DNA from 2 places in the Burkholderia torrens genome. Region 1 is predicted to be linked to the other one. Evidence: riboswitches for the same ligand, from Rfam matches in the RefSeq annotation. Region 1 holds a riboswitch; the other holds the start of a gene.
The links. Region 1 has a riboswitch for cobalamin ahead of AC5LXX_RS12700 (FecCD family ABC transporter permease). Riboswitches for the same ligand answer to the same signal wherever they lie in the genome.
Positions count from the first base shown of each region.

Region 1 (13,760 bases):
GCCGGCTGTTGCCACGCGGCGCGGCGGCGCGCGAGTTCCGCATCGTCGACATTCAGTTGCAGCAGCAGCCGGTGCGCGTCGATCGTGATCGAGTCGCCTTCCTGCACGAGCGCGATCGTGCCGCCGACGAACGCCTCGGGCGCGACGTGGCCGACCACCATCCCCCAGGTGCCGCCCGAGAAACGGCCGTCCGTGATGAAGCCGACCGATTCGCCGAGCCCCTTGCCGATGATCGCGGACGTCGGCGCGAGCATTTCCGGCATGCCGGGGCCGCCCTGCGGGCCGAGATAGCGCAGCACGAGGATGTCGCCCGCGCGGATCCGGTCGCCGAGGATCGCGTCCATCGCGCTCTGTTCGTCGTCGAACACGCGGGCCGGGCCCGTGATCACCGGGTTCTTCAGGCCGGTGATCTTCGCGACCGCGCCGTCTTCCGCGAGATTGCCCTTCAGGATCGCCAGGTGGCCTTCCTTGTACAGCGCGCGGTCGATCGGGTAGATCACGTCCTGGTCGGCGCGCGGCACGCTCGGCACGTCCTTCAGCTCGTCGGCGATCGTGCGGCCCGTGATCGTCATGCAGTCGCCGTGCAGCAGCCCCGCATCGAGCAGGATCTTCAGCACCTGCGGAATCCCGCCGGCCTGGTGCAGGTCGGTCGCGACATACTTCCCGGACGGCTTCAGGTCGCAGATCACGGGCACGCGCTTGCGGATGCGCTCGAAGTCGTCGATCGTCCAGTCGACCTCGGCCGCGTGCGCGATCGCGAGATAGTGCAGCACCGCATTGGTCGAGCCGCCCGTCGCCATGATCACCGACACGGCGTTCTCGATCGCTTCCTTCGTGATGATGTCGCGCGGCTTCAGGTCGCGCTTCACGGCCTCGACGAGCACGCGCGCCGATTCGGCGGCCGAATCGACCTTCTCCTGGTCGGGGTTCGCCATCGTCGACGAATAGAGCAGCGACATCCCGAGCGCCTCGAACGACGAGCTCATCGTGTTCGCGGTGTACATGCCGCCGCACGAGCCCGACGTCGGGCATGCGTTCTTCTCGACCCCATCGAAATCCTCCTGCGACATCCGGCCCGCGGTGAATTCGCCGACGGCCTCGAACGACGACACGATCGTCAGGTCCTTGCCCTTCCAGTGGCCGGGGCGGATCGTGCCGCCGTACACGTAGATGCCCGGCACGTTCAGGCGCGCGAGCGCGATCATCCCGCCCGGCATGTTCTTGTCGCAGCCGCCGACCACCACCACGCCGTCCATCCATTGGCCCTGCACGCAGGTCTCGATGCAGTCGGCGATCACCTCGCGCGACACGAGCGAGTACTTCATCCCCTCGGTGCCCATCGACATGCCGTCCGAAATCGTCGGCGTGCCGAAGATCTGCGGGTTCGCGCCGGACGCCTTCACGGCGTCGACGGCCGCGTCCGACAGGCGCTGCAGGCCGGAATTGCAGGGCGTGATCGTCGAATGGCCGTTCGCGATGCCGACCATCGGCTTGTCGAAATCGTCCTTCTGGTAGCCGAGTGCGTAATACATCGAGCGGTTCGGCGAACGGGCCACGCCTTGCGTGATGTGCTTCGAGCGACGGTTGTACGACATGGGGGACTCCATCGTTGTGTGGGCGTCGCTCGTGAGGGCGCGCCGGTTCGGATCAATCAAGAATGGAGTTTCCGGATTGGGATGTCCAATATATTATTTGTGGCTTATTAAGTCGTTTTACGAATGAATCGAGCATGGCCGATCCGACACCCGATCTGCGCCAGTGGCGCTATTTCATGACTGTCGCCGACGAGCGCCATTTCGGCCGCGCGGCCGAACGCCTGTCGATGACGCAGCCGCCGCTGTCGCAGGCGATCCGCGCGCTCGAGGACACGCTCGGCGTCGCACTGTTCGTCCGCACCAAGCGCTCGGTGGCGCTGACGGCGGTCGGCGCGGCGCTGTTGCCCGACGTGCGCCGGCTGCTGGCGTCGGCCGATGCGCTGCCGCCGCTGGCGCGGCGGCTCGCGCGCGGCGAGGCCGGCTCGCTGTCGCTCGCGTTCGTATCGACCGCCGACTACGGGCTGCTGCCGTCGCTGCTGCGCGCGTTCGGCGCACGCTACCCGCAAGTGCGCCTGCAGCTCGCGGAGGCGACGAGCGACGTGCAGATCGACGAGCTCGTCGCCGGCCGCATCGACGCGGGGCTCGTCATTCCGCCGGTGCCGCCGCGCCATGCGGCCGGGCTGTCGTACCTGCCCGTGGTGCGCGAGCCGCTGGTGGTCGCGATGCCCGCTGCGGCGTCCGATGCGCCCGAAGACGCACCCGTGCATCTCGCCGAAGTGGCCGCGTTGCCGCTCGTGATCTTTCCGCGCCGTTTGGCGCCCGGCTTTTATGACATCATTACGGGCTGCTACGGCGCGGCGGGGGAGACCCCGCGCATCGGCCAGGAGGCGATCCAGATGCAGACGATCGTCAGCCTCGTGTCGGCCGGCATGGGCGTCGCACTGGTGCCGCAATCGCTGCGTAACCTGCGGCGCACCGGCGTGGTTTACCGGCCGCTCGCCGGTCCCGCGCCGGTCGTCGAGACCGGCCTCGTGTGGCGCACGGGCGACGTGAGCCCCGTGCTGGCCGGCTTCATCGACGTCGTGCGCGCGCAGGGCCTGGCCGCGTGACGTGAACGATGGTGCACCGGTGCCGTCCAATGCGCGGTGCTGCGCAGTGCGACAGCCGTACCGCATTCGAAAACTTCTTCGCTAACCCATGATCATTCACCCGAATTTCGACCCCGTTGCGATCCATCTCGGGCCGCTGGCCGTGCGCTGGTACGGCCTCATGTATCTCGTCGGCTTCATCGCGGCGATCGTCGTCGGCCGGATCCGTCTGAAGCTGCCGCACGTCGCGGCGCAGGGCTGGACCGCGAAGGACATCGACGACATGATGTTCTACGGCGTGCTCGGCACCGTGCTGGGCGGCCGGCTCGGCTACGTGCTGTTCTACAAGGCCGATTTCTATTTCTCGCATCCGCTCGACGTGTTCAAGGTGTGGGAAGGCGGCATGTCGTTTCATGGCGGCTTCCTCGGTGTCACGCTCGCGATGATGCTGTTCGCGTGGCAGCGCAAGCGCCACTGGCTGCAGGTCACCGATTTCGTCGCGCCGATGGTGCCGACGGGGCTCGCGGCCGGGCGGCTCGGCAACTTCATCAACGGCGAACTGTGGGGCCGCGTGACCGATCCGGCGGCACCGTGGGCGATGCTGTTCCCGGGCGCGATGCGCGACGATGCGGCGTGGCTGCCGAAGCATCCCGAGCTTGTCGAGAAGTGGCATCTCGCCGACGTGTTCATGCAATACCAGATGCTGCCGCGCCATCCTTCGCAGCTCTATGAAATCGCGCTCGAAGGTATCGTGCTGTTCTTCGCGCTGTTCTTCTTCTCGCGCAAGTCGCGGCCGATGGGCGCCGTGTCCGCGCTGTTCCTGATCGGCTATGGCCTCGCACGCTTCACGGTCGAGTTCGCGCGCGAGCCCGACGACTTCCTCGGCCTGCTGGCGCTCGGCCTGTCGATGGGGCAGTGGCTGTCGCTGCCGATGATCCTCGCGGGTGTCGCGCTGATGGTGTGGGCGTATCGCCGCCGCTCGGCAAACGCCGCGGCGTGATGCGAAATCGATGCGCGCGCAATCGACGCGTGCATCGACAACGCGCAGGCACATGAAAAACGCCGGCCCTCGGGCCGGCGTTTTTCGTTTCCTATAGCTGCGCGTGGCGCGTTACTTCATCTGCACCGAGCCGTTGACGGTGACCGACACGGTCGCCTTGCCGCCTTCGACCGCGATCGGTGCGCTCATCTTCGCGCTGTCCATCGGCGCCGCGGCCATCGCCATCATGCGTGGGTACGGCTGTACGTTGCGGCCGCTGCCGACGTTCACGTCGCGGATCGTGTAGCTGCTGTAGCCGAACGCCTTCGCGGCTTCGTCCGCGCGTGCGCGGAACGACTTGATCGCCTCGGTCGTGAGCTTCTGCTCGGCCGTGCGCTGCGCTTCAGGCGACAGCGAGAACTCGACATTCGCGACCTGCATCAGGTTCGACAACTGGCCCGCGAGCTTCGACGCCGCGGCGAAATCGCGCGATTCGAGCGCCACCTCGGTACGCCCGCGCCACGCGGAAATCTTGCCGTCGCGATCGGTGCTCGGATACACGGAGAACGCACCCGTATGCGCGGTGACGCCCGACACGCCCTTCGCCTGCGACAGCGCTGCGTCGGCGCGCTGGTTCAGCTGCGCCGTGAGGCTGCCCGGGTCCTTGGCCTGCTGCTCGTAGAACAGCGTGATGTGGATGATGTCCTGCGGCACGTCGGCGCTGGCCTGCGACGACAGCGACAGCACGCCGGCCGGCTCGGGGAAATGCGGGTTCGCGGTTTGCGCGTGCGCGGCGGGCGACGCGAGCGTCAGCGCGACGGGAACGGCGGCGGCGAGGGCGAGCGACAGCGCGAGTGCGGATTTCTTGGTCATTGTTGGACTCCTTGTGCGAGGGCGCGCACGCGGATCACGCGTGCACGACGCGGGCGTACCGCGCGACGAAATAAACGGCGGCCGGCCTGATCGGTCGACAGCGGTTGCTTAGGCTGCGCAAAAGACCCGCGAGTTCCGTGTCGGCATGCGTGTGCTGACCAGATTTGACCTTTGGCGTGCGCCTACTTCATCAACTTCTCGGTGATGAAGCGCCATTCGGCACGCGTAACCGGTGTGATCGACAAGCGGTTGCCGCGGGCCAGCACGCGCATGTCGGCGAGTTCGTCGTGTTCGCGCAGTGCGGCGAGCGGCACGAGCGGCGACTTTTTCACGTAGCGCACGTCGACGAGCAACCAGCGCGGTGCTTCCTGCGTCGATTTCGGGTCGTAATAGGGGCTTGCAGGATCGAACTGCGTGGGATCGGGGTAGGGTGTCGACGACACTTCCGCGAGGCCCGCGATGCCCGGCTCGGGGCAGCTCGAGTGATAGAACAGCACGCCGTCGCCGATCTTCATCGTGTCGCGCATGAAATTGCGCGCCTGATAGTTGCGCACGCCGGTCCATGGCAGCGAGCGCTGCGGGGCGTTGGCGAGATCGTCGATGCTTGCTTCGTCCGGTTCGGACTTCATCAGCCAGTATTGCATGGATCGTGATCGACGCAGAAAGAGGCTGCTACAAAAGAAAACGGCACCGGGACGTGCCCGATGCCGTTGGATAGGCCCCCGCCTTGGCCGCTAGGCCGGCATCCTGAACCTGGGGTTCAGAATTGGTCGCAGTTAGCAGCACTTCGGGTACATCAGACAGAGTGACGCGCGCGCCCGTGCTACAAATTTCCGCAACCGTGCACATGGCATTGGTTCAAGGAATATATGACCTTGGCGAACCAGGCAGGGAAGCTGACTGAACTGTGATTCGATGCGCCAATTTGACCACCGTTGACCGCCGAGATCAAGGGGAATCGACACATCGTTTGAAACGTTACTGCGTCTCGTGCTGTGCGAGCACCGCGCCGAGCTGTTCGTTCATCTGGTGCATTGTACGACGGATTTCCTCCGCCGGAAATGCTTCACCGTGCCGCACACTCGTTTGCAGCCGCAGCAATTCCGATGCGAGCGACAGTGCCGCCATCACCGCAATGCGATCGGTGCCGCGTACCGAACTGTTCGAGCGGATTTTCGACATTTCTGCGTCGACGCGCGCGACTGCCTCGAGCAGCGCCGCTTCGGTCTCGGCCGAACAGGCGAGCCGATAGGGCTGGCCGAGAATCGAGACTTCGATCTGCTTGGTGCTCATGCATGTTCTCCGTGGCTGGCCGCGTCATCGCCATCCGGACGCGCCTGCGCATCCAGCAGGTCGAGCTGGTTGTCGGCTTGCTCCGCGCTTTTCGAGCGCGGCAGCTTTTCGAGAATCGCGTTCAGTTTCACCTGGGCGTCGTCGATCTTTGCCGACAGCGTGTCGCGCTCGGCCGCGAGCGCATTGCGTTCGTCACGCAGTTCCGCGAGTTCCGCGCGGACCGTGTCCGCTTCCGTGCGCAATTGCGCGACCTGCTCTTCGAGCGCGAGCCGTTCCGCGTGATAGCGCTTGTTCAGCGAAATCAGACGGCCAATATTTTGAGATAAGGTTTCGAGTTCGTTGAGCATTTGCTGCGTCCTCTAAAGACCCAGCATTTTAGCGCGGAATAACGCGCAATCCGACATCTGTAACGTTTCCAGTCGTAACACCCCTGCTTCTCGCCGTGAATCGGTGCTTCCCGCACGTGTCCGGACGCTTCCTTGACGCTCGCGCTACCCGCTCCTAAACTGGCGCCGCCTCGGTGCTCGCGCGTGGCACGCGCGGTTAAACGGGAAGCAGGGCGCGCGATCATGGAGCGCGCCAACCTGCGCTGCCCCCGCAACGGTAAGCGGCCGCGTCCCTTGACGCAGGCCGGCTCGGGCGCGTCTTGCATGCAGGTGTCGCATGCGGGCGCGGGCCACTGCGCGTGACACGCGCGGGAAGGCGAGCCGGACCGCCGCCAGCCCGGATACCGGCCGAGACGGGAAGCCCGCACGGGCTTCATGACGCGCGGCCTGCGGGGAGGCGGGCCGCGCAATGCTTCACGGAATGTTCTTCGATGCTGACCCCAATCGTCCGCACGGCGTCCCAGTCACGCCCGGCCGGCAACCTCGAGCGGATGCGCCGCGCGTCATGCGCGCGGCCGTGCACGGCATGAGCGCCGCGCGCGCTACCGCGATCTGGGCCGCGCTGGCCGCCGTGGTCGCGCTGCTGTTCGTCGCGTCGCTGTCGATCGGCAGCGTGCCGATGTCACCGTGGCAGGCGCTTGCATCGCTCGTGCCGCATGGCGGCGATGCGCTGTTCGCCGATATCGTCCGCACGCTGCGCCTGCCGCGTGCGCTGGCGGGTTTCGCGTGCGGCGCGCTGCTCGCGCTGGCCGGCGCACTGCTGCAGGTGCTGCTGCGCAATCCGCTCGCGGAACCCTACGTACTCGGCGTGTCCGGCGGCGCGGCCGGCTTCGCGCTCGTCGCGATGATCGCCGGCGGCGCGTGGTGGCTCGTCGACGTGTCGGCATTTGCCGGCGCGCTCGTCTCTGTCGCGCTCGTACTCGGCCTCGCGCGCCGCGAGCTGTGGCGCGGTGATGCGCGCGACGCGTCGCCGCGCCTGCTGCTCACGGGCGTCGTGATCGCGGCAGGGTGGGGCGCGCTCGTCACGCTGTTGCTGTCGCTCGCACCCGATGCGCGGCTGCGCGGCATCATCTTCTGGCTCACGGGCGACCTGAACGGCGTGACGGCGCCGTGGTTCGCGTGGGGTGCGCTGTTGCTGGCCGCCTGCGTCGCGCTGCCGGCTGCGCCGCAACTGAACGTGCTGCTGCGCGGCGACGCGACCGCGCAGGCGCTCGGCGTGCCCGTCGCGCGCGTGCGCGTGCGGATCTATCTCGTCGCGTCGCTGGCCGCCGCGGCCGCGGTGACGACGGCCGGCACGATCGGCTTCGTCGGCCTCGTCGTTCCGCATGCGCTGCGGCTTGCGTTCGGCAACGACCAGCGGATGCTGCTGCCGGCCGCGATGCTCGCGGGCGGCGGCGGCGTGATGGCGGCCGACCTGCTCGCGCGCACCGCGATCGCGCCCGCGCAGTTGCCGGTCGGCGTGATGACCGCGTTGATCGGCGTGCCGGTGTTCCTGTGGATGTTGTTGAGGAGGCCGATGCGATGACGGATGCTGGACTGCACGCCGTCGACCTGACGCTGAAGGCCGGCGCGCGCACGTTGCTCGCCGGGTTCACGCAAGCCTTCCGCCCCGGCGAGATCTGGTGTGTCGCGGGGCCGAACGGCGCGGGCAAGACGACGCTGCTCGCGACGCTCGCGGGGCTGCAGCCGCCGGCCGGCGGACAGGTCGAGATCGACGGCCGGCCGCTTGCCGCGTGGCGCCCCGAGCAACTCGCGCAGCGCCGCGCGCTGATGCCGCAGCAACTGCACGACGCGTTCAGCGCGACGGTGTTCGACACGGTGCTGCTCAACCGCTTTCCGTATCTAGGCGGCTGGGGCTGGGAGCGCGACGGCGATCGCGCGGCCGCGCACGATGCACTCGCGACGTTCGACCTGACTGCACTCGCGTCGCGCGACGTGCTGTCGCTGTCGGGCGGCGAGCGGCAGCGGGTCGCGCTGGCTGCGACGCTGTGCCAGGATGCGCCGCTGATGCTGCTTGACGAACCGCTCGCGCATCTCGACCTGCATCACCAGATCGACTGCCTGACCGCGCTGACTGCATGGCTCGACACGGGCCCGCGCACGGTGCTGTTCTCGTGTCACGACCTGAATCTCGCGCGTCGCTTCGCCACGCATGCGCTGCTGCTCGACGGTCGCGGCCGCGCGTGGGCCGGCGCCGTGCACGACGTGCTGACGCCCGAGCGCGCGAGCGATGCATTCGGCTATCCGCTCGTGCTGATCCGCGAGAACGGCCGCGATGCGCTGCTGCCGGCGTGGCCTGCGCGACAATGACCTATCCTGTTCCGATTCCTTCGATGCGCGGCGCGTGCCGCGCCCACGACACGGCTCCCCGATGACGACTCCGACCCACTTCCCGCCCGCGATCGCGCCGCTCGACGACGCGCTGCGCACACGCCTGCAGCATGTGATCGACCACAAGACCAAGCCGCCCGGCAGCCTCGGCCAGCTCGAGGCGGTCGCGCTGCAGATCGGCCTGATCCAGCACACCGAGCGGCCGGTCGTGCAGCGCCCGGTGACGATCGTGTTCGCCGGCGACCACGGGATCGCGGCCGAGGGCGTGAGCCCCTATCCGCAGGCGGTGACCGCGCAGATGGTCGCGAACTTCCTGGCCGGCGGCGCGGCGATCAACGCGTTCTCGGGCGTCGCGCAGAGCACGCTCGAGATCGTCGATGCGGGCGTCGCGTCGCCGTTGCCGCTGTCCGACCGGCTGGTGTCGGTGCCGGTCGCGCGCGGCACGCGCAACTTCGTGGCGGAGCCGGCGATGTCGCGCGACGAGGCGATGACGGCGCTGGCCGCCGGTGCGGCGCGCGTGCGCCTGCATGCGTCGCTCGGCACGAACGTGATCGGATTCGGCGAGATGGGGATCGCGAACACGTCGTCGGCCGCGTGCCTGATGAGCCGCCTGCTCGACGTGCCGATCGACGCGTGCGTCGGGCGCGGCACGGGCCTCGACGACCAGGGCCTCGCGCACAAGCGCGCGGTGCTCGGCCGTGCGCTCGTCAAGCACTCGCACGCGATCGCGCCGCTCGACGTGCTCGCGACGTTCGGCGGCTTCGAGATCGCGATGATGACGGGCGCGTATCTCGCGGCCGCGAGCGAGCGGATGACGATCCTCGTCGACGGCTTCATCGCGACGGCCGCGCTGCTCGTCGCCGAGCGCATCGCGCCCGGTGTGCGCGACTACTGCGTGTTCTCGCATACGTCGCACGAGGCCGGCCACCGGCGCATGCTCGAACATTTCGGCGCGAAGCCGCTGCTCGCGCTCGACCTGCGGCTCGGCGAAGGCACCGGTGCGGCGCTCGCGCTGCCGCTGGTGCGCGCCGCGGCCGCCTTCCTCAGCGAGATGGCGAGCTTCGAATCCGCCGGCGTCGACGATCGTGACGCCTGACCGCGCGCGCGGCGTGCGGGCCGAACTGCGCTACTTCTTCGTCGCGCTCGGCTATTTCACGCGCGTGCCGGTGCCGCGTTCGATCGGTTACGCGGCCGGCGATCTCGACCAGGCTGCGCGGTATTTCCCGTTCGTCGGCGCGTGCGTCGGCGCGTGGGGCGCGCTCGTCTATCTCGTCGCGCTGCGCGTGCTGCCGCCGTCGATCGCGGTCGGGCTGTCGATGGCCGCGACGCTGCTCGCGACCGGCGCATTCCACGAGGACGGCCTCGCCGACAGTTGCGATGCGTTCGGCGGCGGCTATACGCGCGACGACGTGCTGCGCATCATGCACGACTCGCGGATCGGCACGTTCGGCGCGGTCGCGCTCGTGATCACGCTCGGCCTGAAATGGCAGGCGCTTGCGTCGATGCTGCCGCTGCGCGCCGCATGGACGATGATCGCCGCGCATGCGGCAAGCCGCGCGGCCGCCGTGAGCCTGCTGATGACGCTCGACTACGTGCGGTCCGAAGGCAAGGCGAAGCCCGTCGCGCAGCGGATGGGCGGTCGCGCGGCGGGCGTCGCGGCTGCATTCGGATTGCCCTGGCTGTTCTGGCCCGACTGGCGCATGGGCATCGCGGTGTGCGTGGCGCTCGTGCTCGTGCGCGCGTGGGCCGCCCGCTATTTCGTGAAGCGGATCGGCGGTTATACGGGCGACTGTCTCGGCTTCGCGCAGCAACTGTGCGAACTGGCGATCTATCTCGTGGTGCTCGGATGGACGTCGTCCTGATCCGTCATCCGGCCGTCGGTGTCGAGCCGGGCATCTGCTACGGTCGCAGCGACGTGCCGCTCGCCGCGCCGGCCGATGCCGGCGTGCAGGCCGTGCGTGCGCATCTGTCGGCACTCGGCGCGCCGTTGCCCGCACAGGTCCTGACGAGCCCGTCGACGCGCTGCCTGTCGGTTGCCGAACGGCTCGCGCAGGCATTCGATGTGCCGTTGCGGTGCGATGCCGACTGGCAGGAAATGGACTTCGGCGCGTGGGAAATGCAGCGCTGGGACGACATCGATCGCGCGGCGCTCGATGCGTGGGCCGCCGACCTGATGCATGCATGCGCGCACGGCGGCGAAAGCGTTGCACGGTTCGTCGCGCGGGTCGCACGGCAGGCTGATGCGATTGCGCAGTTCGACGAATCGCAATGGGTCGTCACGCATGCGGGTGTGGTCCGCGCGTTCGCGTCGCACGTATTGCGTGTCCCGCTCGAAACGCTGTTGTCACGGCCGGTGCCGACGGGCGGCGTGGTCTGGCTGCGCGCGGACGCCGCCGCGCGAACGTGGGAAGTCGTTCGCTGGGACGAATAGACACGCCGGCGCCTGCAGGTGAGCGGCACGACGTGCGGTCAGGTCAGTCTCGGGCATCGGTCGCACCGTTCACACCGTTCGCCGGTGTGCGATGAACGCGCGAGTCGCCGAAAATCAGCGCGCCGGCCGCCGTGCACGCGCGGCATCGAGATCCTCGCACAGCGCCGCCGCGCCCTGTGCGATCCGCGGCGACGGCCGCGTCAGCAGGTCGCCGTCGATCGCGAACAGGTTGTTGCGCGCCACGGCCGTCAGCGCGGGCCACGCGCGCCAGCGCGCCAGGCTCGGCAGCGGTTCGTTCGAACGCGTCGCACCGGCGCCGGTCGTCACGATTGCTTCCGGATTCGCCGCGAGCACGGCCTCGTCGGTGACGGTCGGTGCGAGCGGCTTGAGCGACGCAAACACGTTGCGGCCGCCGCACAGCTCGATCACTTCGTTGATCAGGTGCGTGCCGTTGAGCGTCGTCAGCGGCCGGTCCCAGACCTGGAAGAACATCGTGACGGGCGCGCGCGCCGCATAGCGTGCGCGCAGCGCCGCGATATCGCGCGCATAGGCGGCCGCGGCCGCATCGGCCGCCGGCTGCGTGCCGAGCAGCGTGCCGAGCCGGCGCAGCGACGACGACACGTCGTCGAGATGCTTCGGTTCGCTGAAGAACAGCGGGATGTGTAGCGCGCGCAGCGCGTCGGTCTGCCGCTCGGCGTTGCCGTGCCGCCAGACGACGATCAGGTCGGGTTTCAGTGCGGCGATCCGTTCGAGGTCGAGCGCCTTGTTGTCGCCCACGCGCGGCACCGCTTGCGCGGCGGGCGGATAGTCGCTGTAGGTCACGGTGCCGACGAGCTTCGCGCCGCCGCCGGCCGCGTAGACGAGTTCGGTCGCATGTGGCGCGAGGCTGATCACGCGTCGCGCGGGCGCAGGCAGCGTGACGGCATTGCCGGCGTCGTCGCGCGCCGACACCTCGGCGTGAGCGAGCGGCGCGTAAGCGAGCGCGGCCGCCGTCGCGGCCGGCGCGAGCCGGTGAAACGTGCGAGGAATCATGCGGATGCCGGTTGCAGCAGCGGCACGCAGTGCGCGAGCGCATCGCCGAGGCGCTGCCATTCGGCTTCGCTGCCCGGCAGGCCGACGCGCACGCTCGATGGCGTCGGGAAGTGCCGCGTCCAGATTCCGTGCGTCGCGAGGGCCGCATGCAGCGCCGCGGCGCGCGGATCGTCGGTCCAGCTGAAGAGCGGCGTCGCGCGAACCGCGAAGCCGTGCGCGCGCAGCAATGCCGCCAGACGTTCGCCGTCGGCCGCGAGCCGTTCGCGGGCGGCGGCCTGCCACGCGCGATCGGCGAACGCCGCGGTCACCGCGTGACGTGCGGGACCGCCGACTGTCCACGCGCCAAGTATGTCGCGCAACGCGACGATCCGGTCGGGGCACGCGAGCACGAATCCCGCGCGGATGCCGGCGAGCCCGTAGAACTTGCCGACCGAGCGCAGCACGACAAGCCCCGGGCGATCGACCTGCGGCGCGAGCGACTGCGATGCGCCCGTATCGGCGAACGCCTCGTCGACGATCAGCGTGCCGCCGCGCGCCGCGAGCTGCGCATGCCAGCCGAGCAGGCGCCCGGCCGGCACGAACTCGGCGGTCGGGTTGTTCGGATTCCCGACGATGACGTGACGCAGCGTCGCCGGCAGCGTATCGGCACCGATGTCGAGCGGCACGACGCGATGGCCGTGGCGCGCGAAGGCGGGCGCGTATTCGCCGTACGCGAGCGCCGCGACGCCGGCGTCGCCGGCTGGCAGCAACGCGGGCAATGCGCGGATCGCGGCCTGGCTGCCGGCAACCGGCAACACGTGGGCGGGATCGGGCGCGTGGTAGTACTGCGCGGCGCGGGCCGCGAGGCCGTCGCCGTCGTCGGGCAGCCGGCGCCACGCGTCGGCCGGGACGGGCGGCACCGGATAGCCGACCGGATTGATCCCGGTCGACAGGTCGAGCCACGCGTCGTACGGAATGCCGTGGCGGCGGGCGGCTTCATGCAGGTTGCCGCCGTGCGCGATGCGTGTATCAGACATGATGGGTAGCCATGGCGAGTGCGCCGCTCGCGACCAGCAGCGCGAGCCACAGGGCAAGCGTGCGCGTGACGAGCGACAGCGCGGCGACGATGTGGAGGGCGGTGGCAGACGCGCCGGTACCGAGCGCCGGACGATCCTCGATCTCGCCGTGATAGACGGCCGGGCCGCCGAGCTGCACGTTCAGGCTGCCGGCGCCTGCTGCCATCACGGGCCCCGCGTTCGGGCTGTCCCAGTGACGCGCCTGCGTGCGCCAGCAGCGCCATGCGGAGGCGGTATCGCCGAGCAGTGCGTAGCTTGCGGCCGTGAGGCGCGCGGGCAGCCAGTTCAGCGCATCGTCGAGACGCGCGGCGGCCCAGCCGAAGGTCAGGAAGCGCGGCGTGCGGTAACCCCACATCGCGTCGAGCGTGTTCGCAAGCCGGAACAGCAGCGCGCCGGGACCGCCCGCGACGACGAACCAGAACAGCGCGCCGAAGATTGCATCGTTGCCGTTCTCGAGCGCGGATTCGACGGCCGCGCGCGACAGCGCGCCTTCATCGGCGTCGCTCGTATCGCGCGACACGATGCGCGCGGTCAGCGTGCGCGCAGCCGCGAGGTCGTGCCGCAGCAGCGCGGCGGCGATCGGCGCGACATGGTCGGCGAGGCTCTTCGCGCCGAGCGCGAACCACAGCAGCGCGACGTGCAGTGCCGCCGCGAGCGGCCACGGCAGCACGGTGACGAGCCACGCCGCGACGGCCACCGGCGGCACGACGGCCGCGAGCCACGCGGTGACGCCGACCATGCGGCCGCGCCGGCCCGT
Region 1 is NZ_OZ480211.1:2,745,625-2,759,384, reverse strand. It holds gene ilvD (dihydroxy-acid dehydratase) at 1-1,595, opposite strand, end outside; gene AC5LXX_RS12735 (LysR family transcriptional regulator) at 1,730-2,644, shown strand; gene lgt (prolipoprotein diacylglyceryl transferase) at 2,733-3,623, shown strand; gene AC5LXX_RS12725 (SIMPL domain-containing protein) at 3,735-4,475, opposite strand; gene AC5LXX_RS12720 (EVE domain-containing protein) at 4,658-5,119, opposite strand; RNA gene ssrS (6S RNA) at 5,191-5,372, opposite strand; gene AC5LXX_RS12710 (cell division protein ZapA) at 5,454-5,768, opposite strand; gene AC5LXX_RS12705 (ATPase) at 5,765-6,115, opposite strand; cobalamin riboswitch at 6,270-6,521, shown strand; gene AC5LXX_RS12700 (FecCD family ABC transporter permease) at 6,681-7,679, shown strand; gene AC5LXX_RS12695 (ABC transporter ATP-binding protein) at 7,676-8,464, shown strand; gene cobT (nicotinate-nucleotide--dimethylbenzimidazole phosphoribosyltransferase) at 8,526-9,581, shown strand; gene AC5LXX_RS12685 (adenosylcobinamide-GDP ribazoletransferase) at 9,571-10,347, shown strand; gene cobC (alpha-ribazole phosphatase) at 10,332-10,916, shown strand; gene AC5LXX_RS12675 (cobalamin-binding protein) at 11,031-11,948, opposite strand; gene cobD (threonine-phosphate decarboxylase CobD) at 11,945-12,964, opposite strand; gene cbiB (adenosylcobinamide-phosphate synthase CbiB) at 12,957-13,760, opposite strand, start outside.

Region 2 (5,434 bases), 920 kb from region 1:
GTGCGGGGAGCGTCAAGGCAAGCGGCCAGCAGCGAACGCGAATGATTGTCGTTTTCAACTAGTCGAGATAAACTTCACCCGATAACAACGAAACCACTGCGCAACGGCAATGTGAGGCAATCACTCAGTCATCCTTAAATTTCCATGTCGAAACGACACAAATCCGGGCAGCGCTTTCCGGTGCTGGCCCTGTCGCTGTGCTCGATCGCCGGCGTCGCCTCCTTCCCTGCCCCGGCGGCCGAATTCGATGAAGAACTGCCCGCGGTCGAGGTGCGCAGCCGCCGTCATCCGAACGATCCGCGCGCCGAACGCGTGAGCACTGCGACTCGCACCGCGAGCGATCCGCGCGACGTACCGCAAACGATCGACAGCGTCGCGGTCGAGGAAACGCTGTCCTATGGCGGCCGCACGCTGGCCGACGCGCTGGCCGGCGTGCCGGGCGTGTCCAACACGTCGGATACGCGCTTCGATTCGTTCCGTATTCGCGGCTTTTCCGCCGCGGGCGACCTGCTGCTCGACGGCATGCGCGACGACGCGCAATACGTGCGCAGTCTCGGCAACATCGAACGCGTCGAAGTGCTGAAGGGGCCGGCGGCGGCGCTGTACGGGCGCGGCAGCGGCGGCGGCGTCATCAACCGGATCACCAAGCAGCCGCTGCCGGAAAACTTCGGACATCTGTCGGCGGCGACCGGCAGTTATGGGCGGCTCGGTGCGTCGGTCGATCTCAACCGGACCCTGTCGAGCGCATGGAGCGTGCGGCTGAATGCCGGACGCGAACACGCAGGCAGCTTCCGCGACCATGTCGACGGCACGCGCCAGTACGTCGCGCCGTCGATCAAATGGCGGGGCGCGCGGCGCAGCTGGCTGCTGCAGTTCGAATACGACGCGTACCGACGCGTGCCCGATCGCGGCATGCCGGCGCCGGTCGCCGCGCTTGACGCGGCCGGCAAGCCGGTCGCGTACTCGCTGCCGTCCGCGCGGCGAGCAACCTTCTTCGGCGCGGCGGGCCGCGACACCATCCGCGACGCGAACATGAACTGGCGCTCGGTCTTCACGCACGCGTTCGATGACGGCTGGGAGCTGCGTCATACGCTGGGCGTGCTGGATTTGCGCAGCACCTTCGACAATACCTACGTCACGCAAAGCTACGTCACGAAGCCGCGCGACTATCGGCGCGTGCAGCGAGCGCGCTACCTGCAGGACATGACGCATCTCAACGTGCAGACCGGTATCGAACTGGGCGGCAAGGTCGCGACCGGAGCGGGGCTGCATCATCTGCTGTTCGGCATCGAATACGGCTGGCAGAAACGCAATCCGACGCTCTGGCAGGCCGATGCGGCGCCGGTCCCGATCAGCGGACCGGATCGTTTCGCACTGGCCGGCTCGGCGCCGCGCCCGTATGCGATGAATCGCCACCGTGTCAGCGACTACGCAATCTTCGCGCAGGACCGCATCGACCTCGGCCGAGCGTGGAAGCTGCTCGGCGGCCTGCGCGGGGAACGCTTCGACGTCGCTTCGACCAACGCGCTGAACGGTCTGCATTCGCGGCGCACGACGACGGCCTGGAGCCCGCGGCTCGGCGTCGTGTGGTCGCCGGTCGGCGCACACAGCTTGTATGCGTCGTACAGCAAGAGCTTCGCGCCGGTCGGCGGCGACCTGATCGGCATCACGCCGGACGCGCGCGGCAACGCCAACGATCTCGGCCCGCAATACAACCGCCAATACGAGATCGGTGTGAAAAGCGACTGGCGCGACGGCGCGCTGAGCACGACGCTCGCACTGTTTCAGCTCGATCTGTACAACCGCCGCGTCGCCGACCCGGTTCGGCCGGGATTTTTCGACCTCACCGGCCTCGAGCGCAATCGCGGCCTGGAACTGGGCGTCGCCGGCCGGATCACGGGCGACTGGTTCGTCCGCGGCGGCATCGGCTGGCAACACGCGCGGGTGGTCGACGCCGAACCAAAATACGCGGGCAAGCGGTCGGCGGGCGTGTCCGGGGCGAACGGCAGCCTGTTCGTCAGCCATGCGCCGCTGCGCGGATTTTTCGCCGAACTCGGGCTCGTGTACGAAGGGGCGCGTTACGCCGATCGCGACAACCTGCTCGAACTGCCCGCCTACGTCCGCTGGGACGGCAAGGCCGGATATCGCACGCGCGACTTCGAGGTGACGCTGGCGGCCGTCAACCTGACCGATCGCGACTACTACGCGAATGCGACGAGCCTCGCGCAGATCATGCCCGGTTCGCCACGCACGTTCACGCTGACGGCGGCGTACAAGTTCTGACCGCGCGGACCACGTCGACGCCCTGCGCAGCCGGTCCGCCGGGCGCCTCGTGCGTTGCATGCCTGTGCTATCGTATGCGCCGCGTTCGGTGCTCGCATGCGCATTCCGTGCATGCAGTTAAACGGGAAACAGGAGGCGGAAATCCGCCCGGCCTGTGCTGTCCCCGCAACGGTACGCCGCCCGCGCGACGCGCTTTCCCGCGCCTGCGCCCAGGCCGCCCGCGATGCCACTGCCCTTCAGCCGGGCGGGAAGGCTGCGGCCTGGCAAGCGGCCAGCCCGGATACCGGCCGACGCAAGGGGCGAGCGCGATGCTCGCCGAACGCCCGATCCGCGGGGGACGGATGGGGTGCGCATTCCGCCCGCGTTCGCGCGAGCTTCACCCGATTCGCCATGCACTGCCTGCCCGCCGGCCGCCGATGTGCCGCCCGCCTTTTCCGTTCCACTGTTTCGACACGGTGCATGCCGTGCCGCGTGCAATGAGCCGCGCGTGGCTCGTCGGCGCCGGCCCCGGCGATGCCGACCTGCTGACGCTCAGGGCCGTGCGCGCGATCGGCATGGCCGACGTGCTGCTCGTCGACGATCTCGTGAACCCCGACGTGCTGTGCCATGCGCGCGCCGGCGCGCAGATCGAGCACGTCGGCAAGCGCGGCGGCCATGCGTCGACGCCGCAGGAAGCGATCGTCGCCGCGATGCTCGCGCACCTGCGAGCGGGCCGCAGCGTCGCGCGGCTCAAGGGCGGCGATCCGTTCGTGTTCGGCCGCGGCGGCGAGGAACTGGTCGCGCTGGGCGCGGCGGGCTTTCCGGTCGAGATCGTGAACGGCATCACGGCCGGCATCGCCGCGCCGGCTGCGCTCGGCATCCCGGTCACGCAGCGCGGCGACGCGCAGGGCGTGATCTTCGTCACGGGCCACGGCGCGGGCGTCGACGAGCCCGACTGGCGTGCGCTCGCGGCCACGCGCATGACACTCGTGATCTACATGGGCATTCGCCGGCTCGACGCGATTGCCGCCGCGCTGCGCGACGGCGGCGTGCCCGGCGATATGCCGTGCGCGGCGATCGAGAATGCCACGCGACCCGAACAACGCCACGTACTCGCGACGCTTGATACGCTCGTCGATCGCGTCGGCACGACCGGACTCGGTTCGCCGGCGATCGTCGTGATCGGCCGCGTCGCGGCGCTCGCCGACGATCCGGCGGTGCGTGCGGCGCTCGGCGGCCACGCATGATGCGCGTCGCGCTCGGCATCGGCTTTCGCGCAGGCGTTACGGCCGCGCAACTCGATGCCGCGATCCGCGCGGCGCTGGCGCGTTACCCGGCCGCCGAACCGGCGCTCGTCGCGACGCTCGCCGACAAGGCGCGTGCCCGTGCGCTGCGCACGCTGTGCGCGCGCCGCGGCTGGCCGCTCGTCGCATTCGACGCGGTGCGGTTGGCGAGCCTTCCCGAACTGGCCGCGAGCGGTCCTTCGGACGCCGCGCTTGCACGCTTCGGCGTTGCCGGTGTGGCCGAACCCTGCGCGCAGCTCGCGGCGCCGCACGGCAGGTTGCTGGGCCCCAAATCCATCCGGGACGGCGTGACGGTCGCGCTCGCCGGCCCGCTCTGAACCCTTTGTTTCGCTTTCGACAGGACGATTTCCGATGAAGACCGATGCCGAATCCCATCAGCGGATGACCGAACGCCGCCGCGCCGGCCACGAGAAGAAGCAGGCCGCCGCCACCCAGGAAAAGGGCCTGCTGATCGTCAATACCGGCAACGGCAAGGGCAAGAGCACGGCTGCGTTCGGCATGGCCGTGCGCGTGCTCGGCCACGGCATGCGGCTCGGTGTCGTGCAGTTCATCAAGGGCGCGCTGCACACGTCCGAGCGCGACTTCCTCGGCGCGGTCGCGGAATGCGATTTCGTGACGATGGGCGACGGCTATACGTGGAACACGCAGAACCGCGACGCCGACATCGCGACCGCGCGCAAGGGCTGGGACGAGGCGCGCAGGATGATCGAAAGCGGCGACTACCGGATGGTGATCCTCGACGAGCTGAACACCGTGCTGAAGTACGAATACCTGCCGCTCGACGAAGTGCTCGCGACGCTCGTTGCGCGTCCGGATTCGGTGCACGTCGTCGTGACCGGCCGGCACGCGCCCGATGCGCTGATCGACGCGGCCGACCTCGTCACCGAAATGCGGCTCGTCAAGCATCCGTACAAGGAGCAAGGCGTGAAGGCGCAACGCGGCGTGGAGTTCTGAGCGTGCCGGCCTGCCCCGCGCTGTTCGTCAGCGCGCCCGCGTCGGGCCAAGGCAAGACGTCGGTGACGGCCGGCCTCGCGCGGCTGCACCGCCGGCTCGGCCGCCGCGTGCGCGTGTTCAAGACCGGGCCCGATTTTCTCGACCCGAAGCTGCTCGAACGCGCAAGCGGCGCGAGCGTGCATGCGCTCGATCTCGGCATGGTCGGCGAAGCCGGCTGCCGCGCGCTGCTCGCCGATGCCGCGCGCGACGCGGACCTGATCCTGATCGAAGGCGTGATGGGGCTATTCGACGGCACGCCGAGCAGTGCCGATCTCGCGGCCGCGTTCGGCGTGCCGGTCGTCGCGGTGATTTCGGCGAAGGCGATGGCACAGACGTTCGCGGCGATCGCGTTCGGGCTCGCGCGGTTCAGGCCGGGGCTGCCGTTTCACGGCGTGCTGGCGAACCGCGTCGGCTCGGCGCGGCATGCGGAACTGCTGCAACAGGCGCTGCCGGACGACCTGCGCTGGCTCGGGCACGTCCCGGCCGACGCGGGCATCGCGCTGCCGGAGCGGCATCTCGGCCTGCACCAGCCGGCCGACATCGACGATCTCGACGCGCGGCTCGATCGCGCGGCCGACGCGCTCGCGCAGACGGCGCTCGCCGAATTGCCGCCGGCCGTCGCGTTCGCGGAACCGGACGCCTCGGCGCCGCTGCCGCGCGCGCTCGCCGGCAAGCGGATCGCGGTGGCGCGCGATGCGGCGTTTTCGTTCATCTATCCGGCGAATCTCGCGCTGCTCGACGCGCTCGGCGTGCAGTTGCGGTTCTTCTCGCCGCTCGCCGACGAACCGGTGCCCGACGATTGCGACGCGCTGTTTTTGCCGGGCGGCTATCCGGAACTGCATGCGGCGACACTTGCGGCAAATGCCGCGACCGCG
Region 2 is NZ_OZ480211.1:1,831,747-1,837,180, reverse strand. It holds gene AC5LXX_RS08385 (TonB-dependent receptor) at 145-2,283, shown strand; cobalamin riboswitch at 2,352-2,589, shown strand; gene cobA (uroporphyrinogen-III C-methyltransferase) at 2,700-3,509, shown strand; gene AC5LXX_RS08375 (cobalamin biosynthesis protein) at 3,506-3,883, shown strand; gene cobO (cob(I)yrinic acid a,c-diamide adenosyltransferase) at 3,918-4,520, shown strand; gene AC5LXX_RS08365 (cobyrinic acid a,c-diamide synthase CobB) at 4,523-5,434, shown strand, end outside.
Region 2: another riboswitch for cobalamin. It lies ahead of cobA (uroporphyrinogen-III C-methyltransferase); the one in region 1 lies ahead of AC5LXX_RS12700 (FecCD family ABC transporter permease).